DNA from 3 places in the Ensifer sp. ENS02 genome. Region 2 is predicted to be linked to each of the others. Evidence: predicted binding sites of a transcription regulator. Region 2 holds the regulator's gene; each other region holds the start of a gene.

Region 1 (9,352 bases), on a different contig from region 2:
GGCCTCTCCTACTGCAAGTTTCTCGCCAAGGTGGCGTCCGACCTGCAAAAACCGCGCGGCTTTTCCGTCATCGGCCAAGCCGAGGCGCTGGAGTTCCTGCGCGAGAAGCCGGTGACCCTGATCTGGGGCGTCGGCAAGGCCTTTGCCGCCACGCTGGAGCGTGACGGCGTGCGCACGATCGGGCAATTGCAGACCATGGAGGAAGGCGACCTGATGCGGCGCTATGGCACCATGGGGCAGCGGCTCTTTCGCCTATCGCGCGGGCTCGACGAAAGAGCGGTCGAAATCGACGGCGAAGCCAAGAGCGTTTCCGCAGAGACGACGTTCAACGAGGATATCGCGCGCTATGACGACCTGGTCACGCATCTGCGGCGCCTCAGCGAGCAAGTGGCCCACCGGCTGCGAAAGTCGGAACTCGCCGGCCAGACGGTCGTTCTCAAGCTCAAAACCGCCGACTTCAAGATCCGCACCCGCAACCGGCGCCTGGATAGCCCTACCCGCCTTGCCGACCGCATTTTCCGCATCGGCCTGCAACTTCTCGAAAAAGAGGCGGACGGAACGAAGTATCGGCTGATCGGCATCGGCGTCAGCGATCTCTCCGCCCCGGATCTCGCCGATCCGCCCGATCTCGTCGATCCCGCGGCCACCAGGCGCGCTGCGGCCGAGGACGCGATCAACAAGCTGCGCGACAAATTCGGCAAGGCGAGCGTCGAAACCGGCTACACTTTCGGCACCAGAAAACGCGATCCGTGAGACCGCAAGCGTGCTTGCCCGAGCAGGCACGCTTCGCAAAGCGATCACGCAACCTTGATCGACAGCCCACACAGCAGGATGAATTCCTTAAAGATTGAAGGCTAGGTTTGTTCGCCAAGTCACGTGTTGGGTTGAGTGTATGGTATCGCGTTTCGCTCTCACCGCCAGCGTCGTCGCACTGCTTTTGTCGCCGGCTACCGGCTTTGCAGGCAGTCGCGGGCCGCTGCAGATCATCGTCTCGAAAGATCAGCAATCGCTCGTCGTCTATGACGGCGACGCTGTCATTGCGACATCACCGGTCTCGACCGGCAAGGCGGGCCACGCGACGCCATCGGGCATCTTTTCTATCCTGGAAAAGCGGCGTCATCACAAATCGAACATCTATTCGAACGCTCCGATGCCGTTCATGCAGCGGCTCACCTGGTCGGGCATTGCTCTGCATGGCTCCAACCATGTGCCGGACTATCCGGCGTCCCATGGCTGCGTGCGGTTGCCGAGCGAATTTGCTGCCTCGCTCTACAAGTTGACCGAGCGCGGCGTGCACGTGCTGATCTCCGACCGGCAGATAACGCCCTTGGAGGTCAAGAGCGCCCTACTCTTCCGCCCGGCCCCGATCGATCTCCAGCCGCCGCTTTCCGACGTGCCGCTCAGACCGGCGATCAGCCAGGCCGGCGATGCGCCGGTGGAAGTGGCGATGCGGGAGCCGCCCGGCGGCGCCAATTCGGCGCGATCCACCGAGGAGCCGATCCGTATCCTGATCACCCGCAGCGATACCCGCGACACCATGCGCGAGGTTCAGACGTCCCTGGATTTCCTCGGCTACGCGCCGGGCGCGATCGACGGCCATGCCGGGCCGGCGACGATTGCGGCCCTGCGTGCCTTCCAGGCAAGCGAAGGCATCGACGGCGACGGCAAGCTGACACCGGACCTGACCGACCGGCTCCTGCGCAAGGCCGGACGTACGCCGCCGCAAAACGGCAAGATCCTCGTGCGGCAAGGGTTCAAGCCGCTCTTTGAAGCCGGGCTTACGATCGACAAGCCGGAAGAGGCGCTCGGAACGCATTTCCTCCAGTTCCGGCACAATGAAGATGAAGGTGCCGAAGGCAAATGGTTCGGCGTCTCGCTCGAGGACCACCTGCCCGCCTCGACGAAGAAGCGGCTCGGCATCTCCACGGAGGCCGATCCCTTCGCCTATAACGGCATCCAGCGCACGCTGGCGCGCATGACGATCTCCGACGATGTGCGCAGGCGCGTGGAAGCGTTGCTCGCCGAGGGCTCGTCGCTCTCGATTGCCGATGTGGAAAGCGGGTTGGAGACCGGTCAGGGCACCGACTTCATCACCATTACTCGGACGCGTCCCGGCGACTGATCCGCCAGACCGGCAGACAAGCATCCGGCCAGCGTCCCGCCGCGGGTCGATAGGTTCCAAGCCGGCTCAATCGCCGCTCCACTGCAATTCAGCGGAGCCCCGCCTCGGATTACACCAGTTCGACGTCGATGACGCCCGGCGCCGAGCGCAATGCTGCAGCGATCTCCGGCGAAATCCGGAACTTCTCGTTCAGTTCAACCTCGATCTCGCGCTGGCCATTGTCCTTGATGACGACGAAGGAGACGAGCCCGTCGCCCTTCGTGTTGAGGTGCGAGGCGATCGACTTCAGCGGTCCGGAATCGCGCACATAGACGCGCAGCGCCTTCTGCAGTTGCAGCGATTCTTCTTCGAGCGAACGCAGCGTCTGGATGCGCAGGCCGATGCCTTCCGGCCGCTCTTCCGCAGCCACGGTCATGACCAGTGATTTGCCGGGCTCGAGCAGGTCTCGATACTGGTGCAGCATCTCGGAGAACAGTACCGCCTCGAACTGGCCGGAGGAATCCGAGAAGGCAATGATGCCCATCTTGTTGCCGGTGCGCGTCTTGCGCTCCTGCTTCGAGGTTACGGTTCCGGCGAGCCTTCCGGCCGTCGCCCCCTTCTTCACAGCGCCTGCGAAATCACCGAAGGTCTGCACGCGCATCTTGGCGAGCAGCGCATTGTAGGTGTCGAGCGGATGGGCAGACAGATAGAAGCCCAGAACCTGGAATTCGCGGTGCAGCTTTTCCGAGGCAAGCCACGGCGTGTAGGTCGGAAGCGCAATGCGCTCCGGCCCGGTGGCCGCCCCTGCGCCGAACATGTCGCTCTGCCCGCTCGTCTTGTTTTCCTGAGCCCGCTGGGCAAACCCGAGAACACGATCGAGCCCGCCGACCAGCTCCGCTCGGTCGTAGCCGAAGCAATCGAAGGCGCCGGCGGCAATCAGGCTTTCAAAGACACGACGGTTGAGCAGCTTGGGGTCGATCCGGAGGCAGAAGTCTTCGAGGCTTGCGAAGGCCTTGTCGCCACGAACCTCGACGATGTGCTCGACCGCTGACTCGCCCACGCCCTTGATCGCTGCAAGCGAGTAATAGATGCGGCTTTCGCCCGTCTGGAAGTGCCGGAACGAGGTCTGTACCGAGGGGGCTATCACCTCGATGCCCAGACGCTTGGCATCCTGGCGGAAGTCGTTGACCTTTTCGGTGTTGGACATGTCGAGCGTCATCGACGCCGCCAGGAACTCCACCGGATAGTGCGCCTTCATGTAGGCGGTCTGATAGGACACGATGGCGTAGGCTGCCGCGTGCGACTTGTTGAAGCCGTAGTTGGCGAACTTGGCGAGGAGGTCGAAAATGAGGTCGGCCTGCGGCTTCGACACCTCGTTCTTGACGGCGCCGTCGACGAAACGGGCGCGCTGCTTGTCCATCTCCTCCTTGATCTTCTTACCCATGGCGCGGCGCAGAAGGTCGGCCTCGCCCAGCGAGTAGCCAGAAAGCACCTGGGCGATCTGCATCACCTGCTCCTGGTAAACGATAACGCCCTGCGTTTCCTTGAGCAGGTGGTCGATCTTCGGATGGATCGACTCGACCTCTTCCTCGCCATGCTTACGGGCGTTATAGACCGGGATGTTCTCCATCGGGCCCGGGCGATAGAGCGCCACGAGTGCGATGATGTCCTCGATGCAGTCGGGCCGCATGCCGATCAGCGCCTTGCGCATGCCGGCACTTTCCACCTGGAACACGCCGACCGTTTCGCCGCGCGACAGCATCTCGTAGGTCTTCAGATCATCGAGCGGGATGCTCGCGAGATCGACCTCGATGCCGCGCTGCTTGACGAAATCGACCGCGACCTTCAACACCGTCAGCGTCTTCAGGCCGAGGAAGTCGAACTTGACGAGACCGGCCTGCTCGACCCACTTCATGTTGAACTGGGTGACCGGCATGTCGGAGCGCGGATCGCGATACATCGGCACCAGCTGCGACAACGGCCGGTCGCCGATCACGATACCGGCGGCGTGGGTCGAGGCGTGGCGGTAAAGGCCTTCGATCTTCTGGGCGATATCGAGAAGGCGGGCGACCACCGGCTCCTTCTCGGCCTCTTCCTGCAGGCGCGGCTCCTCCTCGATCGCCTTGGAAAGCGGCGTCGGGTTGGCGGGGTTGTTGGGCACCAGCTTGCAGATCTTGTCGACCTGACCATAGGGCATTTCGAGCACGCGACCGACGTCTCGCAAGGCGGCACGGGCCTGCAGCGAACCGAAGGTGATGATCTGCGCCACCTGTTCGCGACCGTACTTGCGCTGCACGTAGCGGATCACCTCTTCGCGCCGGTCCTGGCAGAAGTCGATGTCGAAGTCGGGCATCGAGACGCGCTCGGGATTGAGGAAGCGTTCGAACAGCAGCGAGAAGCGCATCGGATCGACGTCGGTGATCGTCAGCGCATAGGCGACGAGCGAGCCGGCGCCCGAGCCGCGACCCGGCCCGACGGGGATGTCGTGCTGCTTGGCCCATTTGATGAAGTCGGCAACGATCAGGAAGTAGCCGGGGAACTTCATGCGCTCGATGACGCTCAATTCGAAGGCCAGGCGCTCGCGGTATTCCTCTTGGGTGTAGCCGGGCGCCATACCCAGTCTCGCGAGACGGTCTTCGAGGCCCTCCTCCGCCTGGCGACGCAGTTCGTCCGACTCGGCGCGCTCGGCCTCCTCCGGATCCGCCGTCGCGCCGGTAAAGCGCGGCAGGATCGGCCCACGGGTCTTCAGCATGAAGGAGCAGCGCCGGGCGATCTCGATCGTGTTTTCCAGTGCCTCGGGCAGATCGGCAAACAGCGCCGCCATTTCTTTGCGGCTCTTCAGATAGTGGTCCGGTGTCAGGCGGAACCGGCTGTCGTCCGACACCATGGCGTTGTGCGCTACCGCCATCAGGGCGTCATGCGCCTCATAGTCGGAGGGCGACGGGAAGAAGGCTTCGTTGGTGGCGACAAGCGGAATATCGAACTTGTAGGCAAGCTCGATCATCCGGCTCTCGTGCCGCCGGTCATGGCCACCGTGGCGCTGCAGCTCGATATAGAGCCGATCGCCAAAGAGATCATGCAAGGCTTCGAGACGCGCTTCGGCGAGCGCCGTGGAGCCCGCCTTCATGGCGATATCCACCGGGCCACCGGACGCGCCGGTCAGCGCAATCAAGCCCTCGGTGCCGCATTCGGCAAGCCAGGAGCGCGTAATGCGCGTCGCCTGGCTGCCCTCGCCGCTCAGATAGGCACGGCTGACGAGATCGACGAGGCGCGTATAGCCGTCATCGGTGGCGGCGATGAGCACGATCGATGGCAGCTTGGCGAGCTGATGCCCGTGGCCGCGCCGATCCCCCTCGGTCTCGTCCTCCATGTCGATCGACAGCTGGCAGCCGGTGATCGGCTGCAGCCCGTCACCGGCTGCCTTCTGCGAGAATTCGAGGGCTGCGAAGAGATTGTTGGTGTCGGCGATCCCGATCGCCGGCTGGTTATCGGCGACCGCCTTGCCGACGACCTTCTTCAGCGGCAGAGCGCCTTCGAGCAAGGAGAAGGCAGAGTGGACGCGCAGATGCACGAATTGCGGATCCGTGCCGAGCGCCTCACTCGATGCTGCCTTGCTGTCGTCTGCCATTGTCGCACCCTGATTCCTGTCCAGTCGGAAGGATATCCCGTTTATCGCCCGTCATGTCCAGATTCCCCTGGCATGTCGTCCCCTTATTCAACGGGGATGAGACGCTTTGCGGAGGTGCTTGAGAGAAGATGTTGACGCCCGCCTTCAGAGGCCGAGCGCAATGAAAGAGATGCTTGCGATGAACAGGCTCATCGACGCGAAGGCGGCGAGGTCACGAACAAAATCAGTCATAACATGGCTCCTTTTCCGTTATGTTTTTACTTTGTTCCATTTTTGTTCACGCGTCAAGCAGTGCACAGGCATTCTGTTCACGATGGTTAACATCGCGCCCGAATGCAGGTTAACTGATGACGAAGCCGCTTGAGGAAAGCGCGGCGCCCGCATATCAAGAGGAACGACCACGCGGAGCGCTCCGACATGCTTGCACGCCTGATTCTCCCCTTGCTGATCCTGCTTCCGACCACCGTCTCCGCAGCAGAGACGATAGACCCCGCCCGCATCGTCTCGGCGGCGACCGGCGACTGGAACAAGGACGGGAGCCAGGATCTCGCGTTCATCGTACGACCCGCCCAAGGCAGCGACGAGGACAACGGCATCTATCTCTACCTCACCGGCGACAACGGCGCGCTGGCATTAAAGTCGGCCATTCCGAACAAGGTCTGGGGTCAGTTTGAACTCGTCGGCCAAGCGCCGTCGATCGAGGCGCTGCCGAGCGGCTCGTTGCTCATCACCAGTCAGAACGATGCCATCGGGCGCGACCGCTGGGAACAGAAGCTGACGGTCGCCTATCGCAACTTCGACTTCGTCGTGGCGGGCTACACCTACTCGTCCTACGATACGCTCGATCCGGACAACACCGCGCAGTGCGACCTCAACGTGCTGACGGGCAAGGGCAAATCGAACGACAAGCCAATCACCGCGAAAGGCGAGCTCATCCTTCTCAAGGACTGGAGCGACGATCGCGGGCAGACGGCGTGCGGTCTGTAATAACCGGGTTATTGTTCTCTATTTGTTCTTTACAACTTCAGCGGATCGCGACATCCTCCGGCGCGAACGTATGAGGAACAATCATGGCCGCGCTCGAAGCACTCAGAGAATTCATCGTTGAAGCCAAATCAAAAACCTATGTCGGCGGCGGCGGGCAGCGACCGTCGTCACGCCCGGGTTCCCACGACATCGGCTACGAGCGGGATAGCTGGCGCTACCTCGACAGCTATTTCGGCGGGACCGATTTCGCAGGCCAGGAGACCGTGTGGCAGAATGACGAGCCGCACTGGGCGATGAACTACTTCGGCCGGATCATTCGTCCTGACCTCATAAACGGCGAAAAGGCAGGCGTCGTCATCAGGGCGGCGCTTCAGGCGATGTACCGCGACAAGCGGCATTTCCTCGGCGGCACGGAGTTCCGGCACGCCCATGGCTACTACATCGACAACAGCCGCGGCGACACCGCACATTTTTCCGGGCATGAGGTCATCTTCGTCGACGGCGAGGAAGCCTACGAGCTCGACTATCGCGGCGGTCTGATCAGGCGTTGAGGGCAAGGCCCGCAGCAAGTGACGCAAGAGCGCGCAGCGGTTCGCGAATCTGAAGGATCGCGGCGCGCTTTGGACGCCAAACGCCGCGGATCGCCGGCGAAGCTGGTAATCGCTGTGTCAGACGCACGCATTCATTCAAGAAACGACGTTGCAAGTCACAGCGTGGGGTCAATCGTAACGCAAGGCTTGCACCGGATCGAGGCGCGAGGCGCGCCAGGCCGGAAAGATCGTGGCGAGGAAGGAAAGGGTCAGCGCCATGACGACGACGAGTGCGGTCTCGTCGGCGTTCATATCGGCCGGGAGCTGGTTGAGGAAATAAAGCTCAGGGCTGAATATCGTCGTTCCCGAGATCCAGGAAAAGAACTGCCGGATGGATTCGATGTTGAGGCAGACGGCGACGCCGAGCGCCACGCCCGCGACCGTTCCGGCGACGCCGATTGCAGCCCCCGTCATGAAGAAGATGCGCATGACAGAGCCCGAGGTCGCGCCCATGGTCCGCAGGATTGCGATGTCGCTGCCCTTGTCCTTCACCAACATGATCAGGCCGGAGATGATGTTGAGTGCCGCGACCAGCACGATCAGCGACAGGATCATGAACATCACGTTGCTCTGGACCTCGAGCGTCGAGAAGAAAGTCTTGTTGCGGTCGCGCCAGTCGGTGATGAAGATCTGCCGTCCGGCCGCATCCTCGATCGGCTGGCGCAATTCCTCAACGACATCAGGATGCTCGACGAAGATCTCGATCGACTGGACCAGTCCCTCGGCGTTAAAGAAGAGCTGCGCTTCTTCAAGCGGCATGAAGATGATCGTCGCGTCATACTCCGACATCCCGATCTCGTAGATTGCCGAGACGGTATATGCTTTCACACGCGGGTTCATGCCGAGCGGCGTCACGTCGCCGTTGGGCGAGGTCAGCGTGATGGTACCGCCGACCGTTATGCCAAGCTGTTCGGCCATGCGCGAGCCGATCGCGACACCGGAGCCGGAGGCAAAGCCGACGAGATCGCCGGACTGGATGTGGCCGGAAACCGACTTCATCTTGCTCAAGTCGTCGGCGCGGATACCGCGCACCAGCGCACCGGTCGAGCTGTCACCGACCCCTTGCGCCAGGACCTGGCCTTCGACCATCGGGATCGCCATGGTGACGCCCTTGACGCCCGAAAATTTGGTCGCCAGTTCCGGATAATTGTTGAGCGGACCGTCGATCGGCTGGACGATCATGTGGCCGTTGATGCCGAGAATGCGGGAGATGAGCTCGGTGCGAAAGCCGTTCATCACCGCCATGACGATGATCAGCGTCGCCACGCCGAGCATGATGCCGATGAAGGAGAAGCCGGCGATGACAGAGATGAAGGCTTCCTTGCGTCTGGAGCGAAGGTAGCGCCACGCCACCATACGCTCGAAGGCGGAAAAGGGTCGGCTGGAGGACTTTTCAGGCCGCTCTGCGGCCTGCACCCGATCTTCGGTCACGGCGGTCATCCTGCCTTCCCTCGCCTCATCACTTCGTTGCGACCAGCTTGTCGATCACCGCTTCGACGGTCATCGAGGGCAGTCTAGATTCACGTCGAGAAACTTGTACGTGCGCCAGCGAAAGGCAGGCTGACGTGGCGGCGTCCGAGTGGTCGTCGCGTCCGCCCTCCGGCACACTCACTTCATCTCGACGACCTTGCCGTCTTCGATCGTCACCCGCCGATCCATCAGTCCGGCGAGCTCGTGATTGTGCGTCGCGATCAATGCCGCGAGGCCCGACTGCCGTGCCAGCGCTTCCAGCGCCTCGAAGACATAACCGGCGGTCTCCGGATCGAGATTGCCTGTCGGTTCGTCGGCAAGGAGAACGAGCGGCGCGTTGGCAACGGCGCGCGCAATCGCAACGCGCTGCTGCTCGCCGCCGGAAAGTTCCGCCGGGCGGTGATCGGCGCGGTGGCCGATGCGCATATAGTCGAGCAACGCCCCAGCCCGCTCCGCGGCTTCCGCCTTGGGCAGACCGGCGATCAACTGCGGCATCATGATGTTTTCGAGCGCCGAGAACTCAGGCAACAGGTGGTGGAACTGGTAGACGAAACCGATCTCGTTGCGACGGATCGC
Region 2 (9,352 bases):
TCCGCCTGCTGAACTGGCTGACCCGCGGCAAGGCGGAGGCCATGGAAGGACAGAAGCGCGCCGGACCCGGCGGCCGTCCCCGTCAGGCGGTGTGAAGCACCAGCACCGCGCCGAAGATGAGCGCCAGTCCGACCCAGCCGATCGGCTTCAGCTTCTGACCGAACAGGAAGCGGCCGCAGATGGCCGTCCCGAAGATCCCGGTTGCGCCAAGTACGGCATAGGCGATGGCGAGCTCCATGCCCTTGATGGCTTCCGCCAGGAAGGCAAAGGCGGCGAGCACCAGCAGAATCGAAAGGATGCCCCAGCCGCGGCGGGCGAACCCTTCCGATTTCGTCGAGGCGAGGTTGGCCGCAATATCGAGGATGCCGGCCACGACCGCGAGAACGAAGTAGATGCTAGGCGCGCTCATCGGCGGCTCCTTCACGCGCTGCCTCGTCCTCATCATGATACTCGCCGGCATTGACGAGCAGGATGCCGACGATCGCCATCGAAAGCCCGAGCATTTCGCGTCCGGTCAGCACATGGCCGAAGACGAAAACCGAAACCAGGGTGATGATGGCGACGCCCGAACCTTCCCAGATCGCATAGGCGACGCCGACCGATATCGTCTTCACCGCCTTTGCCAGGAAGACGTAGGAGAGTGCGATCGAGACATACATGACGATGTGGCCGAGATAGGAGCCGCTTTCGGAAGCGGCCTTCATCACCGTCAGGCCCACCACTTCGGTCGCGATGGCGAGCGCGAGGAAAAACCATGCAAGACGCATGCTGTACCTTTGAACAGAAACTTGGATCGACCGCCTCTTAAGCGCTACGGGTGACGCGGTAAAGACGCGCCGTGCGCTTCACTCGAAGACGATCTGCCGGACGTCGATGTTGCGGGCACGGAACCCGGCCTCGCAGTAGTAGAAGTAGAACTCCCACAGCCGCTTGAAGCGCAGGTCGAAGCCGAGCGGCTCGATCCTGTTCCAGACCGCCCAGAACCGCTCCCGCCATTCGCCGAGTGTGCGGGCATAGTCGACGCCAAAGCCGAAGTCGTTGATCATCCGCAGGCCGACATTGCGGCCAAGCTCGACCAGATGCTCGCGCGTTGGCAGCATGCCGCCCGGGAAGACGTATTTCTGGATGAAATCCGGATTGGAACGATACTCCTCGTAGGATTCGGGTTTGATCGTGATGATCTGCAGTCCGGCCTTGCCCCCGGGTTTCAGGCACCGCTTCAGCTGCGAGAAATAGGTTGCCCAGAATTTTTCGCCGACGGCCTCGAACATCTCGATCGAGACGATGCGGTCATAGGTGCCCCTTTCTTCACGATAGTCCTGGAACTTCAATTCGACCCGGTCGGCAAGGCCCGCACGCTGCATGCGTTCGCGTGCGAAGGCCAGTTGCTCGCGGCTGATCGTCAGCCCGGTGACCTTGCAGCCGATTTCCGTTGCCGCAAATTCGGCAAAGCCGCCCCAGCCGCAGCCGATCTCAAGCACATGATCGCCGGTGCGCAGGTTCGTCGCTTCCGCGAGCGCGCGGTATTTGGCTTTCTGCGCTGAGCGAAGATCATTGGCGCCCGTTGCATAAAGCGCAGACGAATAGGTCATGCTCGGATCCAGCCATTCGCTGTAGAAGGCGTTGCCGAGGTCGTAATGGGCCGAGATGTTGCGGCGCGCGCCGGAGTGGGTGTTGGCATTGCGCCAGTGCAGGAACTTGTCGAAAAGGCGCAGGAGCCCGCGCGCACGGTTTGGAAAATTCCTGCCGATTTCGGCGTTGACGAGGAACAGTTCGAGAAAGGCGCCGACATCGGGACTGTCCCAGTCGCCGTCGATGTAGCTTTCTGCAGCCCCGATGGTGCCGCCCGAGATAGCACGCTGCGGCAGGTTCCAGTTGTTGAGGTTGAGGATGGCGCTGGGGCCGGCCCTGGCGCCTTTGATCACCAGCCTGCGGCCGTCTGGCGTGGCGAGCATCAACGTTCCCACTTGAAGGTGCACCAGGGCGCCAAGCACCATGCGCGCCTTGAGCGGAAAATCCCGCACGGCCGTCGCCAGATTTTCGGAAGATAGCTCCACCGCACCGGCATATGCAGCAAAATCGGCTTCCAGGTTACGCATACACCACCCCCTCAGCTGTTGCATCCGTAACGTGAGCCTAGCCGCAATCGGGCGAGACGCCAACTGAGGAATTCTACCGGAGGCTCTACGTCTCCTCGGAAACTCCCGGTGCGCTTGTGATCTGCCGGAAGGCTGCCAGTGCCCGATCGCGGGCAAGGGCATGATCGATGATCGGATTCGGGTAGGTTGTGCCGAGTTCGATGCCGGCTTCGGCAAGGGCCGTGGCGGGCGCTGCAAAGGGGCGATGGACATAGCGCGGGTGGAGGCGCTCCAGCTCTGGCACGAAGCGCTTCACATAGAGACCGTCGGGATCGAATTTCTCCCCTTGCAGGACCGGGTTGAAGATGCGGAAGAACGGTGCGGCGTCCGCGCCCGATCCGGCGACCCATTGCCAGCTTGCGGCATTGTTGGCCGGATCCGCGTCGACCAGCGTGTCACGGAACCAGGCTTCTCCCTTGCGCCAGTCGACGAGCAGGTCCTTGATGAGAAAGGAGGCGACAATCATGCGAACGCGATTGTGCATGTAGCCGTGGCGCCATAGCTGGCGCATGCCGGCATCGACGATCGGGTATCCGGTGAGCCCGCTGGTCCAGCGGGTGAAATCGTCCTCGTCGTTCAGCCAATGGAAGCGGTCGAATCGACGGTCGAGGTTGCGGCGGCCAAGCTCCGGATAATGAAACAGCAGATGATAGGAGAATTCGCGCCAGGCGAGTTCCTTGCGGAAGGTGGCCGCCCCTTCGCCGCTATCGGCCTGGGGCCCAGCTGCCGCATGCCAGGCCTGCGCAGGCGAAATTTCGCCAAAGGCGAGATGAGGCGACAACAGGGATGTACCATCCGCGTCGGGAATGTCGCGGCAGCGTTTGTAGGCGTCGAGCTTCTCATCGACGAATTCTTCGAGACGGGTGGCCGCACCGTCTTCGCCCGGCGTCCAGACCTCGCTGAATGTCGCCGCCCAGTCCGGTTTCGTCGGCAGCAGCGACCAGTCGTCAAGGCGTTCCGATCGCGGCCATGCTCCAGGGGCTGCGATATGGTGCGGCCGGTCGATCGGCGGTGCCAGCTCGTTTTTTAGTTCGAGCGCGCGCCAGAACGGCGTGAACACGCGGTAGGGGCCGCCCGTCGTCGTCAGCAGCCGCATGGGCTCATGCAGCAATTGTCCTGCAAAGCTCTCCGCGATGATTCCCCGCTCGGCCAGCGCCTTCTTGAGCGCGGTATCCGTGGCGATGCCGTTCGGGTCGTAGCGCCGGTTCCAGTAGATGCGCTCCGCACCGCTTGCGCGCGCAATCTCGACAATCACGTCAAGCGGCGCGCCTGATCGAAGAACGAGGCGAGAAGCTTGCCGCGCGAGACTTGCGCCCAAGGCCTCGAGCGAATGGTGCAGCCACCACGCCTGCGCTGCCCCGAGCGGACCGTTGCCGCTGTCGGCGGGTTCGCGAATATAGAGGGGAATGACGGCTGCCTCGCCTGCGGCAGCCGAGAGGGCGCGATTGTCGGCCAGGCGGAGATCCTTGCGGAACCAGACGATGATGGGCGGCGCCGCGGCCTTTGTCATGAAGAACCATCGGGAGGTTGGGGATTGATCACCTGAAGAACATAGGTGCAAAATGAAAAAGAGCCATTCGCATCGCTGCAAATGGCTCTTTTAGAAAGTGGCTCCCCGGGCCGGATTCGAACCGGCGACCTGTCGATTAACAGTCGAATGCTCTACCGCTGAGCTACCAGGGATCATCCGCGCCGCTGTTGTGCTGTGCGCTTCAGAAGTGAGGCTGCTAATACGCATGCTTTTCTGATTTGCCAAGCGCTTTTTTCAAAAAAAATGACAAGTTCCGTTGCGAGGCTGTGGAGAAGTCCCCAATTGTGGGAAAACACGCCGGATAGGGAATGATGAATAAAAACAGGAAGCAGACGCATTTCGGCATTGATCCGCAAACACGACAGATCGTGCTGGGAAAATGGCGTATCGCGTTGCCCGACTCGCCCCTGCTGCGCATCCTGCTGGGTTCGCTGCTGGTGTTTTGTGGTTTTCTCGGTTTCTTGCCCGTGCTGGGCTTCTGGATGATACCGTTGGGCCTGATCGTGCTTTCCCACGACATTCCCTCGGTTCGCCGCCGCCGTCGTCGTCTGGCCGTCTGGTGGGCGCGCTGGCGCGGGAAGGCCAACTCCTCGAACGGCTCCTGAGCCGGACGCCGATTTAACGATCTTGTTGTCGAGGCAGGGCGGTCGGCAGTTTTCGGTTCCTCGCGGCCGTCACGTACCAATTCCGAATCTCTCAACAAGGGCCGTGGCCGCGCAGGCGAATGACCGGTTCCTCGCGGTCTTCCCCTCTGTTGGGGTGCCCTCGAAAACTTTTCGGCAACCCATCAAACGCATAATGCGGTCTCGAATCAGGATGGGAACCGATGGCCAAAGCCACTACGAAACGTCGACGCCGCAGTTCGGGCCGAAGCACCAGCAAACAGGGCGGCATGGCGCCGTGGTATCTGGCCGCAGCGCTCACCCTTGGCGGCGTCATGGTCTACGACCATCGCGCCGAGTTGCGGCACTGGCCGGTGGTTTCCGATGTCATGGCCTTTGCATCGCGATCGGAAACGAAGCCGAAGCCTCAGCGCGCGGTTCCTGAAGCGCAGGAGCGCGTTGCCCAGCAGGCGGATAGGCACAAACCGAATCCGAAGCCCAACCCGGCGACGAAGGTTGCCCTGGCCGCCCCGGTGCCGTCGGTGAATGTCGGCGTCACGCCGCCAACCCCTCTCGTGCGGCCGAATGAAGAGGTGAAGACGGCATCCATCCGTACCGATCAGTTCTATTTTTGCGGCATTCGCAACGACAACTGCGTGATCGATGGCGCGACCTTCGTCTTCCATGGCGAGACGATCCACGTCGCCGATGTCGATGCGCCGCGAATCCGCCAGGCAAGCTGCGACAAGGAGCGTTCGCGCGGCTTCTACGCCAAGCAGCGCCTGCGCGAATTGCTGAATGCAGGCGACTTCAGGCTGATCTCGGCGGGAGGGCGATCAGATGCCAAGGCCGGCGAGAAACTGCGCCTGGTCACCCGCGGTGACCAATCTCTTGGACGTGTACTCGTTTCCGAGGGGCTCGTGCGGCCGTGGGAAGGGCGCCCGACGCCCTGGTGCTGAGATCAGCTGGGAGACGATCGGCGGACATCGTCGATCGTTCTGTGGAAAGTATCCGTCCTGCAAATCGACGGCGCGTTTTTCAGAAAATGCCTCTTGCGGTTTTTCTGCAATCATTCTAAATCCGCGCCAACGCTTGGTTATCCGAGCTGTGAGGCCTCGTGGCGGAGTGGTGACGCAGAGGACTGCAAATCCTTGTACCCCGGTTCAATTCCGGGCGAGGCCTCCAAAAATCTCACCTCGTTAAGTTTGGTTTGACGTTCTGCCTTAGGGCAGCGCGGTAATATTCGCGACCCCACGTCCGCGCAAGCCACGTCTCCTATGCCTCCGTCGGATCTTATCGCTTCGGTGAATTCGGTAGAGGGGGAACGATGACTCCGCTGAGATCAACCGCATCGGTAGCGTCCGTCAACATTAAGAACGGAGGCAATGGCATCAATGAAAAAGAGACTGATCCTGACGGCGTTGGCGTGTTTTGCTGCGACCGCTATTGAGGCGCGCGCGGACGACCTGGTTTTCCAGCTGAAGAACAACACCGGCGCGGTACTGACGAATTTCTATACGTCGCCGGTCGGCGTCAATGAATGGGAAGACGATGTTTTCGGTCGGCAGGTCCTGAACCCCGGCGAGAGCATGGAGATCACCATTGCCGACGGGCGGGACGTCTGCAAATACGACATGCGATTCGAGTTCGAGGAAGGCTCGGCCCTCGATACGACCGAGGACACGCAGGATCTCTGCGAACTCGGCGAATACACGATCCACGAATAAGCGATCTGGATTTCAGGTCGCCTTAAATGGAAAGAGCCTCGCCACTTTCAGTGGCGAGGCTCTTTTGATTCGGCGTTCTGCCTGGAATTCAATGGTAGCGGCGGATCAGCCCGACGAGCTTGCCCTGGATCTTCACGCGATCCGGTCCGAAAATGCGCGTCTCGTAGGCGGGGTTGGCCGCTTCGAGCGCAATCGACGCGCCCTTGCGACGGAAGCGCTTCAGCGTCGCTTCCTCGTCGTCCACGAGCGCCACGATGATGTCGCCGGGATTGGCCGAGTTGCCGTTGCGGATGATCACCGTGTCGCCGTCGAAGATGCCGGCCTCGATCATCGAATCACCCTTTACTTCGAGGGCGTAATGCTCGCCGCTGCCGATCATGTCGAGCGGGACGGTAATGTCATGAGTGTTGTTCTGGATCGCCGAGATCGGCACGCCGGCAGCGATGCGCCCCATCACCGGGACGGAAACAGACGTGCTTTCGGCGACCGGCGCCGGCTTCGGCGTGGCAGGAGCGGCGGCCGGCGGCTTTCCGAGGCTGCCCTCGATCACGCTCGGCGAGAAGCCTCTGCGCGGCTGTTGCTGGCCGGCGGCGTAGGCTTCCGGAAGCTTGATGACTTCGAGCGCGCGCGCCCGGTTCGGCAACCGGCGAATGAACCCGCGTTCTTCGAGCGCCGTGATCAAACGGTGAATGCCGGACTTCGACGCCAGGTCGAGCGCATCCTTCATTTCATCGAAAGACGGCGGTACGCCCGACTCCTTCATGCGTTCGTGGATGAACAGAAGCAATTCCTGTTGCTTGCGGGTCAGCATGGCACGTCGCTCCAGAGGCGTGAAACAAATCAAGAACAGACACTATCTGTTCCATATGTGTTCCGCAAGTGCCTAAAATTCCGTGAATTCAGGCAATTGGCTGCTTCTGTGGGGGGCGATTGGTCACTTTTGCGGGAGCGGGGCGGTTTTCGGCGACGGTTGCGTCCCAAAACAGCGCCGGGCAGGCCGGTCGCGCGCGTGATTCGAACGAATCGCGGCTCTCTTCGCGGAGAGACTTAAGTCGCTTGCGAGGCCGAGCAGGCGTCTTCGAACTCCTTCACCGTTTCGGCGCTGTTGTCTTCCGGAAGCACTGCGTCGGCCGCATCGGTCGCAACGGGCGTATCGCCGTCATAAACGAAGGACTGGATGTAGAACGCGAGCGCGCCCTTCCAAACATTGCGTCCATCGATCTGATGGCACGGCACGGCCCGTTCGAAATCGGTCTGGAGTTCATCCACCGTCGCGGCACTGAGCTTGACGTCAGGCATATTGGGCGATGCGACTATCGAAGCGAGAAGCAGGGCGGCAAGCACGGTGATCGTCCACTTGATGAAGGGGTGGGACTACGGGGTGGTAAACGATGTGAACCGCGCTTTCGTTCCGAAGTCCAGCAAGCATGGCGATCACTCTGCCTTGTTCAACAGCTCTTTGCCCGCAGGCTGTGGCTGATTTGCGCCAGCCGCTCCATCTCAACCTCGTCTCGGCCGTTCTTTATGGACCGGCGCGGAGAATGCATCGGAGCTGCCAGCTTTCGCATCGGGCCTGGGGCGCGCAAAAATCCCTGCGGGGAAGGGCCTTCACCGTCTCGACAGGCCTCTAAAAAAAGATAACTTTGCGTGGAAAGTGGGGTGGTTGCATGCATAGATTGTCGTTGGTGGTGCTCGGCCTGTTGCTCACGGCTGGAGCGGCGTCTGCTGAAGAAGGGCGTTCGAATATCTGGAAACGGATCAACGCCTGGACGGTGGGATCCGATCCTTCCCTGGGAGGCTCGTGTTACGCGGCGACGAGCTATGACGCCGGCGCTATCCTTCGTATCGGCTTTTATCCGCGGGGATCGACGAACCTGGCGTTTCTTTCGATCGGCAATGCCGAATGGAAATCCATCGAGCCGCAGCGGGAATACGATGTTGCCTTGCAGCTCGACCGTGGTCGTCAGTGGCCGGCCGTTGCGTTCGGTGTTGATCTGACCGGAGCCAAGGCCCTTGTCGTCAACTTTTCCAACACCGACTTCTTTACCGAATTCGTTCGCAAAAACACCTTGGCGCTGGCCTTCGAGGGGCGCGTCGTCGCGAGCCTCAGCCTGCGTGATTCGATGAAGGCGGTAAGCGAGATGTTCAAGTGCCAGGAGGCGGTGAGCGCCTTGATCCCGAATGGCGGTCAGGGAGCGGCGAACGATCCCTTTGCGGGCGCCGGTGGCAATGCGCCGAACAACGATCCCTTTGCCGGCGGCGGCCAGACCAAGTCGTCGAAAGATCCTTTCGCCATGTGATGGGCGCGTCCGCTTGCCGCAGAGAGGTGAATATTCCTAAAATATTGCCTGGGATCGGCTAGGCACCCTCGACAGTGACGGGGGGACCTATCAAAATGCGGGCAAACGGGGGTTTTGCATGCGTAGATTGCTGGTCGGATTGGTAAGCTGTCTGATCGCCGCGGGATCGGCCGCGGCTGAGGAGTCCGAAATCATCAAGTGGAAGGATGTCGACGGCTGGACCGTTGCATCCGACACCTCGATGGAGGGCTCCTGCTTCATCTCGTCGGTATTCGACGGCGGGGTCACCTTGCGCCTTGGGTTCTATCCCAAGGGCTCCGAGTCGCCGCTCTATATGAGCTTCGCCAGCGACGACTGGAGGTCGCTCGAGGTCGGCAAAGAGTACGACCTGACCTTCCGCTTCGACAAGACCGATCCCTGGAGCGCCTCGGCGACCGCCGCCGGTGATGCGAGCGGAAAGTTTCTGTTCGTGAACGTCACCGACGCCGAGTTCCTGACGGGCTTCGTGCGCAAGCGGGCCTTGGCCATCGCGTTTGAAGATCGCGTCATCGCAAATCTCAGCCTGCGCGGCACCGGCCCGGCGGCCGACGAGCTGATGAAATGCCAGCGGGCGGTCGACGAGATCATCGCCGACGAGGGCCGCAAGTCCAAGGAGAAGAAAGCCGACCCGTTCAGTGCACCGAGCGAGAAGCGATCGGCGCGGGATCCGTTCAGCCTCTGAAAACAGGTGGCCACGGGATCGGGCAGCGTTTCGCGAAGGCCGGACGGTGGCTTAGCATGGTGGTGTCCCCAGAGAGACTCGAACTGGCGATCTGCTGATGACAAATCAGCCGCTGTTCCGATACCTCGGCAACCGGGCACCTTCTGATCGTTTTGGTGGAGCCGAAGGACGCTAAACCATTGTTTCTAATAATGTTTTCTTGTGTCTTTCTGGGTATTTAGTTTTTGGTAGCTGTTGCTAATAATTCCCTTTTGTGGCTATCTGTGCCTAACTATGAATATGGCAATGAATAGGGCACTCGATGACCTCTAAACCCGCCTCGAAGAAAACCAA
Region 3 (9,352 bases), on a different contig from region 2:
TTGATCCAGTTGCCGAAGAAGAGATGTGCATGGCTGCGCCAGCGGTTCTGCGGCGGCAGGGTCGAATCGTTGTGCGGGAAGTAGTCGTGCGGCATCTTGATCGGCACGCCCGCATCCACGTCGCGGAAGTATTCGTCCGACAGCGAGGTCGAATCATACTCCACGTGGTTGAACATGTAGAGCCGGTTGCCCTTTTTCTCGTGCACGAGGCAGACGCCCATCTCCTTCGATTCCATCAGGATTTCGAGGCTCGGCACCTTGTCGATGTCGGCGCGGCGCACTTCGGTCCAGCGCGAAACGGGGACGGCGAAATCGTCGGAGAAGCCGTTGAGATAGACGGAGGAGCGGTTGAGGTTCTGGTGACGATAGACGCCGAAGGCTTTTTCCTTCAGCGGATACTTCGGCACGTCGTGGAAGTGATAGATTGCCGCCATCGCGCCCCAGCAGACGTTGAGCGTCGAATGCACGTTGGTCTCGGTCCAGTCGAGGATGCGCTTCAGCTCGTCCCAATAGGTGACGTCTTCGTATTCGAGCGTCTCGACCGGGGCGCCGGTGATGATGAAACCGTCGAACTTGCGGCCCTGCACTTCTTCCCAGGTCTCGTAGAAGGAGAGCAGGTGATCTTCCGAGGTGTTCTTGGCGCGGTGCGCGCCGATGCGCACCAGCGACAGTTCCACCTGCAGCGGCGAAGCGCCGATCAGGCGCGCCATCTGGATCTCTGTCTTGATCTTGTTCGGCATGAGGTTCAGGAGCCCGATCTGGAGCGGGCGGATATCCTGACGGATCGCCACGGTCTCGGTCATCACCCGCACGCCCTCATGCGCGAGGGTTTCGAAGGCGGGCAGCGTATCGGGAATCTTGATGGGCATGGGCTTCCACTCGATCAATACAAAAAAACCGGCGGCGATTGATCGCGACCGGTCCTCGGAAATCCAACTTTCCTCGGCCCTTTAGCGACTTGTTTAACGTGGCTGCAAGCCGGCCGGCCAAATCACCACGGAGAATTTGATAGCGCGAGTGGGCCGCGGGGGTCAAGAAAAACGATTCGCGTTGGGGGCGGCTGCCCCTCATCCCGCTGCTGCGACTTCTCCCCGCTGGCGGGGAGAAGTGGCCTTGCCGCAGCCGATCGTTCCACGAGTTAAGCTCAGCGGCCGTTCGGCCCATCTTGGTAGCCGGGTTCGCTGTCGGCACGTCTCGGCTTGGGGGCAGCCGTCGTCCTCGTCCCCTCTCCCCGCCTGCGGGGAGAGGGTCAGGGAGAGTGGCTGGTCTGCAGCAGGCATAGAGCATCCCGCATGCCATAACCCAGCCGGCGGTCAGCCTGATCGATACCGAGCCAAAAGAAACGAAAGCGGATCGGGTCACCGCCGCCAAAGGGCGTCATTTCCTGATGTATCCAGGTCTGCCGTTGCTCGCCGGCAAGGGCGATGTGGAAGTAGTGCCGCCGATGACAGATCGTCCTGCCGTCCTTCGGGTAGCGGTAGTCCTGCGTGACGAGATGGGTGAGTGCTTCCGGCGGCGTCAGCCCGGTTTCCTCGATGAATTCCCGCTGAGCCGATGTCTCCGGGCTTTCGCCTGGTTCCATCGTGCCACCGGGCACCTGCAGCTCGATCTCTGGGAAATCCGGCTCGTCGAAGACCAGCAGGCGGTCCTGCCAGGTGGCGTAGATCAAGACCTTGTGCGCGTCCGGCCTCATCCGTCGCGGCGGGCCATGAAGGCGAGGCGCTCGAAGAGGTGCACGTCTTGTTCGTTCTTCAGGAGCGCACCGTGCAGCTTCGGCAACATGGTCTTGGCATCGGCCCTGAGGTCGGCCGGATCGACCTCGTCGGCGACGAGCAGGCGGATCCAGTCGAGCGCCTCTGACGTGGAGGGCTTCTTCTTCAGCCCCGGCACCTGGCGGATGTCGTAGAAGGCGGCGAGCGCCGCCGAAAGCAGCGTCTTGCGGATGCCGGGATAATGCACCTCGACGATGCGGGCGAGCGTGTCTGCATCGGGGAAGCGGATATAGTGGAAGAAGCAGCGGCGCAGAAACGCGTCCGGCAGCTCCTTCTCGTTGTTGGAGGTGATGATGACGATCGGCCGGTGACGCGCGCCGATCATCTCGCCGGTCTCGTAGACATGGAATTCCATGCGGTCGAGCTCCTGCAACAGGTCGTTCGGAAACTCGATGTCGGCCTTGTCTATCTCGTCGATCAGAAGCACCACGCGGCGATCGGCCTCGAAGGCCTGCCAGAGCTTGCCCTTGCGGATATAGTTCCGGACCTCGTTGACACGCTCGTCGCCGAGCTGGCTGTCGCGCAGCCGCGACACGGCGTCATATTCATAGAGGCCTTGCTGTGCCTTGGTCGTCGACTTGACGCTCCATTCGATGAGTTCGAGGCCAAGTGCGGCAGCGATCTGGCGGGCAAGCTCGGTCTTGCCGGTGCCGGGCTCGCCCTTGACCAGCAGTGGGCGCTCCAGCCGGATCGCGGCGTTGACGGCGATCATCAGGTCCTTGTCGGCGATATAGTCGGCGGTGCCTTGAAATTGCATGGGCGTCTTCCGGTTCAGCGTAAGTCAGGCGAAGTCATGCCCTATGGACTATCGCATAATGGCTTAAATCGGAATCGTTTTGAGGGTGGGCGCAATCAGGGGGTCAGCCGCGAAGCGCGGTGACCTCGATCTCGATCAGCATTTCCGGGCGGATCAGGTCGCAGACGATCATGGTTGCGGCCGGGCGGATCTCGCCGAAGACTTCGCCGAAAATCGGGAACACCCGGTCGGCGAAGCTGGCATCGGTGACGTAATAGTGGTTGCGCACCACGTCCTTCATCGAGAAGCCCGCTTCCTTCAGCGCGCCCTCGATCGTCTTCAGGCAATTGCGCGCCTGCTCTTCCACCGTCTCGGGCATGGTCATGGTGGCGTAGTCATAGCCGGTCGTGCCGGAGACGAAGCACCAGTCACCCATCGCGACGGCACGCGAATAGCCTGCCGTCTTTTCGAAGGGCGAGCCCGAGGAGATGAGCTTGCGCGCCATATCTTCGTTTTAAGCCCAGGGGCGCGCGGCGCCGACCGTCTTTTCGAAGCTGTCGATGGCGGTTGCCTTTTCCAGCGTCAGGCCGATGTCGTCGAGGCCGTTCAAGAGGCAGTGACGCTTGAAGGCGTCGACCTCGAACTTGACCGAACCGCCGTCCGGACCGGTGATTTCCTGGGATTCCAGGTCGACCGAGAGGATGGCGTTGGAGCCGCGCGAGGCGTCGTCCATCAGCTTGTCGAGGTCAGCCTGGCTGACGACGATCGGCAGGATGCCGTTCTTGAAACAGTTGTTGTAGAAGATGTCGGCAAAGGACGTGGAGATCACGCAGCGGATGCCGAAGTCGAGCAGCGCCCACGGAGCATGCTCGCGCGAGGAGCCGCAGCCGAAGTTATCGCCGGCAACGAGAATGCTGGCGTTCTGGTAGGCCGGCTTGTTGAGCACGAAGTCCGGGTTGACCGAGCCGTCTTCATTGTAGCGGGCTTCGGCGAAGAGGCCCTTGCCAAGGCCGGTGCGCTTGATCGTCTTCAGGTAGTCCTTCGGAATGATCATGTCCGTGTCGATGTTGACGACGGGGAGGGGGGCGGCGACACCGGTGAGCTTGACGAATTTTTCCATAACTTCAGGCCTTCGATTTCAGAAGAATGTTGCGCTAGCGTTTAGATGAGTTTTGCGCCGAAATGAAGGAAAATCTGTTCAAATACGCTTCGCCGGGCGGGTGAAAATGCCCGCCCGGCGAGAGCTTCGTCCGGATCTCGATTGTCTGCAGGGACTTAGCTTGCCTTCACCGGGCTGTTCATGGCCCAGAGAACGCCGAAGGGATCGCGGAGCTGGCCGTAGCGGTCGCCCCAGAACATCACCTCGATCGGCATCACGACCTCGGTGCCGGCGGCAACCGCACGGTCCCACCAGGCATCGATGTCGTCGACGGTGAGCGTCAGGGTGAAGGCCTGCGGCTTTTCCAGCGGATGGCCGTATTCCGGATAGGCATCGGCGAGCATCAGCGAGCTGCCGTTGACATAGAGGTGGATGTGCATCGTGCGGCCCTGCTCGTCGAGCGGGTGCCGGCCCACTTCCTTGGCCCCGAAGGCGCTCTGGTAGAATTCGGACGCCTTGGCGGCGCCATCGACCTGAAGATAGGGCAGAAGGCCGTTGAGGACCGGTGCCGGCTGCTGCGTCTGGGTATCCATATCGTTCTCCATCCTGTTCGAAGAGCCAGGACCGTGCTGGCCTGCCTCAAGGACGGACATGGAATCTCCGATCCGACATGGGGTCGAAAAAAAATCGCAGCCGGCTGCATGACGGTTTTTGAAGTCCGCCAACAGGGTTCGAGCCGATCACGGATCGGCCCGATTGCAATGATCGCCGGGGATCGATTCCGACGCCCGGGGATCGATTTCGACACCCAGGGGGATCAGAGGTCGATGATCGTGCCGCGGCCGTCGTTCCAGATGCGCATCTCGCGCTGGCCCTGGGCCGCACCTGCGGCAGCGGGGCGCGCGGTGGCGCGGGCAGGCCTGAAATTCAGCCGGGTGGCAATGGCGCTGCCGACCACGACGACGGCGGCGATGCCGGCCAGTGCCAGCGCCAGCGAGGCGGTAAGCACAAAGGCCGCGAACGTGATGGTCAGGGCTGCGGCCGTAAAGAGAACAGAGCGAATGCTTTGCATAATCGTCACCTTTCTGATGGCGATGTGGGGGCGCGCCTTCGGACTTGCAAGAGGCGGGCTTTCGAAAGGGGTGCGGCGGTTCGCCTCGTCTTGCGGAACGCGGCAAAGGCGGGCACAACGGAAGCATGAACAAATCGAGCGAACATCACCCTGTACGCCTGCGCCGCTCGGTGCTTTGCGTGCCGGCCGACAATGCCCGCGCGCTTGCCAAGGTCCCGGAACTCGCGACGGATGTCGCGATCTTCGATCTCGAGGATGCGGTAGCGCCCGAGCGCAAGGTGGAAGCGCGTGCGGCGCTGGTGCAGTATCTGACGGAAAGCCGGCCGGATTGCGAGATTGTCATTCGCATCAATGCGATCGGCTCCGACTATGGTCAGGGCGATCTTGCTGCGGCGCTTGCGGCCAATCCCGACGCCATCCTGTTGCCGAAGGTCGAAAGCCCGGCGGATATCCAGGCGGCGGCCGACTGGCTCGACGAGAACGATGCGCCGGAGACGCTGCGCCTCTGGGCAATGATCGAGACGCCACGCGGGGTGATCAACGCGCCGGCAATCGCCGAGGCCGGCCGTACCTTCAGTGGCAGGCTCGATTGTTTCGTCGTCGGCCTCAACGACCTGCGCAAGGAGACCGGCGTTCCGGATCGTCCGGGCCGGCCCTATCTCGTCCCCTGGCTGATGCAGATCCTGCTTGCTGCGCGCGGCGGCGGGCTCGATGTCATCGACGCCGTGTTCAACGATTTTCGCGATGGTGCCGGTTTCGACGAGGAATGCCGGCAGGGCCGCGACATGGGCTATGACGGCAAAATGCTGATCCATCCAGCGCAGATCGGCCCGGCGAACGAGCGCTTCGGCGTCGATCAGATCGCCGTCGACGAGGCGCGCGCGATCATCGCCGCCTTTGCGCTGCTCGAAAACGCCGGCAAGGGCGTCATCAACCTCAGCGGTCGGATGGTCGAACGGCTGCATCTGGACCAGGCCGTCACACTTGCCGCCAAGGCGGACCTCATCGAAAAACGAAAGACAAGATCTTGAAACTCTTCCGCTTCCTGACCGGCCCTGACGACGCTTCCTTCTGCCACAAGGTGACGGCGGCGCTAAACCAGGGCTGGAGCCTGCATGGCTCGCCCACCTATGCTTTCAATGCCGACACGCAGCACATGCAGTGCGGCCAGGCGGTGGTGAAGGAGGTCGAGGGCAAGGAATACACCCCGGATATCAAGCTGTCGGAGCAGTAGTCGAGGCTGTTTGCCGTCGTGCAGGTTTGCCCCTCTCCTCGGGTTTAGCCCGAGGACTAACCCTCTCCCTGCAGGCGGGGCGAGGGGACGCGGTTGATGCTCACAATCGGCGTGTGAGGCCTGCTTTCTGGAATCGGTCGTGCTCCGATTGGGATGCGAACGGTATCGCGAGTTTCCTTCGCCCCGCCTGCGGGGAGAAGGTGCCGGCAGGCGGATGAGGGGCTGCCCTCACCGCGCGATGATAGGCAAATGAAGTGTCAGCCGCCGACGTGCTCGACGCTGGCCTCGATCCGTTCCATGTCGTCGTCGGAGAGGCCGAAATGGTGGCCGATCTCGTGGATCAGCACGTGGGTGATGATGTCGCCCAGCGTCTCCTCGTTCTCCGCCCAATAGTCGATGATCGGGCGGCGGTAGAGGGTGATGCGGTTCGGAAACTGGCCGGTTTCCATGGTGAAGCGTTCGCTGATGCCGCGGCCTTCGAAGAGGCCGAGCAGGTCGAAAGGCGTTTCCAGCGCCATGTCCTCGAAAACGTCGTCGCTCGGGAAGTCGGCAACTTCGATGATAAGGTCGGTCGTCAGCTGGCGGAATTCCTGCGGCAGGTGGCCATAGGCCTCCAGCGCAAGCTGCTCGAAAGTGGTAAGCGTCGGTGCGTGGCGTTCCCGCCAATCATCGGTCTGGTCAATGCGGGCCATAGGCACTCCTTGTTGCCCTCCATATAGCGATTTTGCCTTTGTTTTTCGAGTGTTGAATTCCTTGACCACAGGGACAGGAATAAATTCTTAGAATTGGCTGTTGACTCATTTAGGAAGCTCTGGAATCTAATAGAACATAACATGAACATTCTGATGGGAGTTGACCGTCATGGCCGACACAGCCGTGCAGCGGGAGACGGTACTTTCGCTCCGAGAAACCATAGCCAGGATCGAAAACCGTCGGCTTCCGGGTGTCGTGCGCGCCGCCAAGGCGGCCGATCCCGGCGGCTTCCGTCAACGGGAAGAAGACGAGCCTGGCCGCAAGGCGCTGGCGCTCGGCGTTCCCGATCTGGACCATCTTCTCGAAGGCGGCCTGCCGCTCGAAGGCATGACGGAAATCCGCAATGCCGAGACGCGCGATGCCGGTGCAGCCGCCGGTTTTGCCGCAGCACTCAGCGTGCTCTGTCAACGGGCGCGGCTTGAAAAGGGCGAGCCGGCCGCCCCCGTTCTCTGGATCAGCCAGCCGATGGCTTCCGCCGAGGCGGGCATGCCCTATGGGTTGGGTCTGAAGGCCTTTGGTCTCGATGTCCGCGGCCTCGTCTTCAGCCTGCCACGCACGATAAAGGATGCGCTCTGGATCGCCGAGGCCGCGCTTTCCGTGCCGAGCTTCTGTGCCGTCATCCTTGAAATTCGCGGCAACCCGGCTGCCCTGGCACTCAGCGAGAGCCGACGCCTGCATGTGCGCTCGCGCGCTGGCCACGTCCCCCTTCTGCTTCTGCGCCAATCCGGACACGAGGAGGCGAGCAGCGCCTTCTTCCGCTTCCTCGTCGAGCCGGCGCCGGCGCGCGAGCGACCGCTACCGGATGGATCGATGCTTCGCGGCAGCATCGGCCATCCCGTCTTTCACGTCATTGCCGAGAAGAGTAGGGCTCCTGCGCCGCTCGGCTTCTTCCTGGAGTGGAACCCCCATGACCGCCGCCTTTACCCCGTCGAGCCCCTACCAGCCGCTGCTGCGGCAGATCCAGAACCAGCGCATTCTGTCGCTCACCTTTCCGCATCTTCCGGCCGATCGGGTCGCGCGCAAGCGCTGGGGGAACTCGTGGCTTTCCCGCGGGCGTCCTGAGCATCCGCCCGTCGTCTTCGCCGACAAGGTGAAGAGCGCAATGCGTCTCGTTGCGCTCGATGGTTTCGCTGAAAGGCGTGGGTTTTATATCGGCCAGGGTGTCGCCGAAGCGCGGGCCATGTGTCCCGAGATCGACGTGCTGCCGGCCGATCCCGCCGCCGACCGGGCGCTGCTTGGAGGGCTGGCGGACTGGTGTTGCCGCTACACGCCGCTCGTCGCGCTCGATGGCGACAGCGGCCTCTTTCTCGACATCACCGGCTGCGCCCATCTTCTCGGCGGGGAAAAAGCGCTGCTCGACGATCTGCTCGCTCGCCTCTTTCATCTGGGGGTCGAGGCCCGGGCGGCGATCTCTTCGTCCGCCGGGCTCTCCTGGGCGGTGGCGCGTTTCGGCTCCGACGCTATCCTTGCCGAGGACGAGGCGGCGCGAGCGCTGGCACCCTTGCCGATGGCGGCGCTGCGGCTGCCGCAGGAAACGATCGAAACACTCGGCCGGGTCGGGCTCAAGCAGATCGGCGACCTGATCGAGGCGCCGCGCGCACCGCTCGCCCGCCGGTTCGGCGCAACCCTGCTTCTGCGTCTCGACCAGGCGCTCGGGCGCGAGGACGAGCCGCTGTCGCCACGGTTGCCCGTCGCTGCCCTTTCGGCAGAGCGGCGGCTCGGCGAGCCGGTCCAGGGTGAAGACGATATTTTGGGCCTGACGGAAGAACTGGCGTTGCGGCTGAAACCGGAATTGGAGAAGCGCGGCGAGGGCGGGCGCCTGTTCGAACTGCTGCTTTTCCGCGTCGACGGTGCGGTCTTTCGCATCGCCGCCGGCACGTCCTCGCCGCTCAACGAGCCGCGTCGCGTCGCGGGTCTCTTCCGCGAACGCCTGCAGGCGGTGCACGAAGATCTCGATGCCGGCTTCGGCTTCGAAATCCTCAGGCTTTCGGTGCCGAAGAGCGAAAAATACGAGGTGATGCAGGAGGATTTCTCTGGCACGCCGGATCGCGAGCGTCCGCTTGCCGCCTTCGCCGACCGGGTCATGGCGCGCTTCGGCGCAGAAAGCCTCATGGTGCCGGCGCTCTCGGAAAGCCATGTGCCGGAGCGGGCGGCAAGCTTCCGGCCGCTCACGGATCTGGCGCTGATCGGCAAGGCAGAGGAACCGGGTAACAACATCCCGGCGCCCCTGCTTGCTGCCGCCGCCCGGCCGCAGCGGCTCTTTCCAAGTCCCGAACCGGTGGAGGCGGTGGCCGAAGTGCCGGAGGGGCCGCCGAGAAGCTTTCGCTGGCGGCGCACATTGCACCGTATCGCGCGCGCTGAGGGGCCGGAGCGGATCGCCGGCGAATGGTGGCTTGATGGCGAGCCGGCGCTGGAGCGTGATTATTTCCGGGTGGAGGACGATAGCGGCCGGCGGTTCTGGCTGTTTCGCGAGGGGCATTATGGCGCGAGCGCTCCGCCGCGCTGGTTCATGCATGGAGTCTTCGCATGAGCGACGCTACCCCCTATTTCGAGATCGGTGCCTGGTCGAATTTCTCCTTCCTCGAAGGCGCTTCCCATCCGGGTGAGATGGTCGTTGCGGCGAGCCGCCTCGGTATTGGCGGCCTCGGCATTGCCGATCGCAACACGGTCGCCGGCGTGGTGCGCG

Evidence for each region. Region 2 encodes LexA, which represses DNA repair genes until DNA is damaged. Its sites were predicted from a motif close to TGTTCNNNNTGTGTTCNG; they were not measured.
Region 1: the regulator LexA is predicted to act here: its motif matches at 5,993-6,010, upstream of dnaE (DNA polymerase III subunit alpha).
Region 3: the regulator LexA is predicted to act here: its motif matches at 6,736-6,753, upstream of IB262_RS16520 (metallopeptidase family protein).

The regions. Positions count from the first base shown of each region.
Region 1 is NZ_JACVAO010000002.1:50,462-59,813, forward strand. It holds gene IB262_RS04720 (DNA polymerase IV) at 1-753, shown strand, start outside; gene IB262_RS04725 (L,D-transpeptidase family protein) at 893-2,122, shown strand; gene dnaE (DNA polymerase III subunit alpha) at 2,232-5,729, opposite strand; gene IB262_RS04735 (hypothetical protein) at 6,147-6,716, shown strand; gene IB262_RS04740 (DUF5680 domain-containing protein) at 6,800-7,267, shown strand; gene IB262_RS04745 (lipoprotein-releasing ABC transporter permease subunit) at 7,436-8,746, opposite strand; gene IB262_RS04750 (ABC transporter ATP-binding protein) at 8,915-9,352, opposite strand, start outside.
Region 2 is NZ_JACVAO010000009.1:315,740-325,091, forward strand. It holds gene IB262_RS21105 (SDR family NAD(P)-dependent oxidoreductase) at 1-95, shown strand, start outside; gene IB262_RS21110 (SMR family transporter) at 83-409, opposite strand; gene IB262_RS21115 (SMR family transporter) at 396-767, opposite strand; gene IB262_RS21120 (cyclopropane-fatty-acyl-phospholipid synthase family protein) at 846-2,099, opposite strand; gene IB262_RS21125 (deoxyribodipyrimidine photo-lyase) at 2,185-3,648, opposite strand; tRNA gene IB262_RS21130 (tRNA-Asn) at 3,747-3,821, opposite strand; gene IB262_RS21135 (hypothetical protein) at 3,981-4,274, shown strand; gene IB262_RS21140 (thermonuclease family protein) at 4,496-5,230, shown strand; tRNA gene IB262_RS21145 (tRNA-Cys) at 5,383-5,456, shown strand; gene IB262_RS21150 (hypothetical protein) at 5,666-5,998, shown strand; gene lexA (transcriptional repressor LexA) at 6,087-6,809, opposite strand; gene IB262_RS21160 (hypothetical protein) at 7,046-7,342, opposite strand; gene IB262_RS21165 (hypothetical protein) at 7,681-8,298, shown strand; gene IB262_RS21170 (hypothetical protein) at 8,426-9,019, shown strand.
Region 3 is NZ_JACVAO010000007.1:167,704-177,055, reverse strand. It holds gene metA (homoserine O-succinyltransferase) at 1-869, opposite strand, end outside; SAM riboswitch at 931-1,008, opposite strand; gene IB262_RS16560 (NUDIX domain-containing protein) at 1,250-1,693, opposite strand; gene IB262_RS16555 (MoxR family ATPase) at 1,690-2,529, opposite strand; gene IB262_RS16550 (RidA family protein) at 2,633-3,013, opposite strand; gene leuD (3-isopropylmalate dehydratase small subunit) at 3,023-3,628, opposite strand; gene IB262_RS16540 (glyoxalase/bleomycin resistance/extradiol dioxygenase family protein) at 3,784-4,200, opposite strand; gene IB262_RS16535 (hypothetical protein) at 4,425-4,679, opposite strand; gene IB262_RS16530 (CoA ester lyase) at 4,805-5,710, shown strand; gene IB262_RS16525 (DUF1737 domain-containing protein) at 5,707-5,913, shown strand; gene IB262_RS16520 (metallopeptidase family protein) at 6,171-6,605, opposite strand; gene IB262_RS16515 (hypothetical protein) at 6,775-7,728, shown strand; gene IB262_RS16510 (DNA polymerase Y family protein) at 7,613-9,196, shown strand; gene IB262_RS16505 (error-prone DNA polymerase) at 9,193-9,352, shown strand, end outside.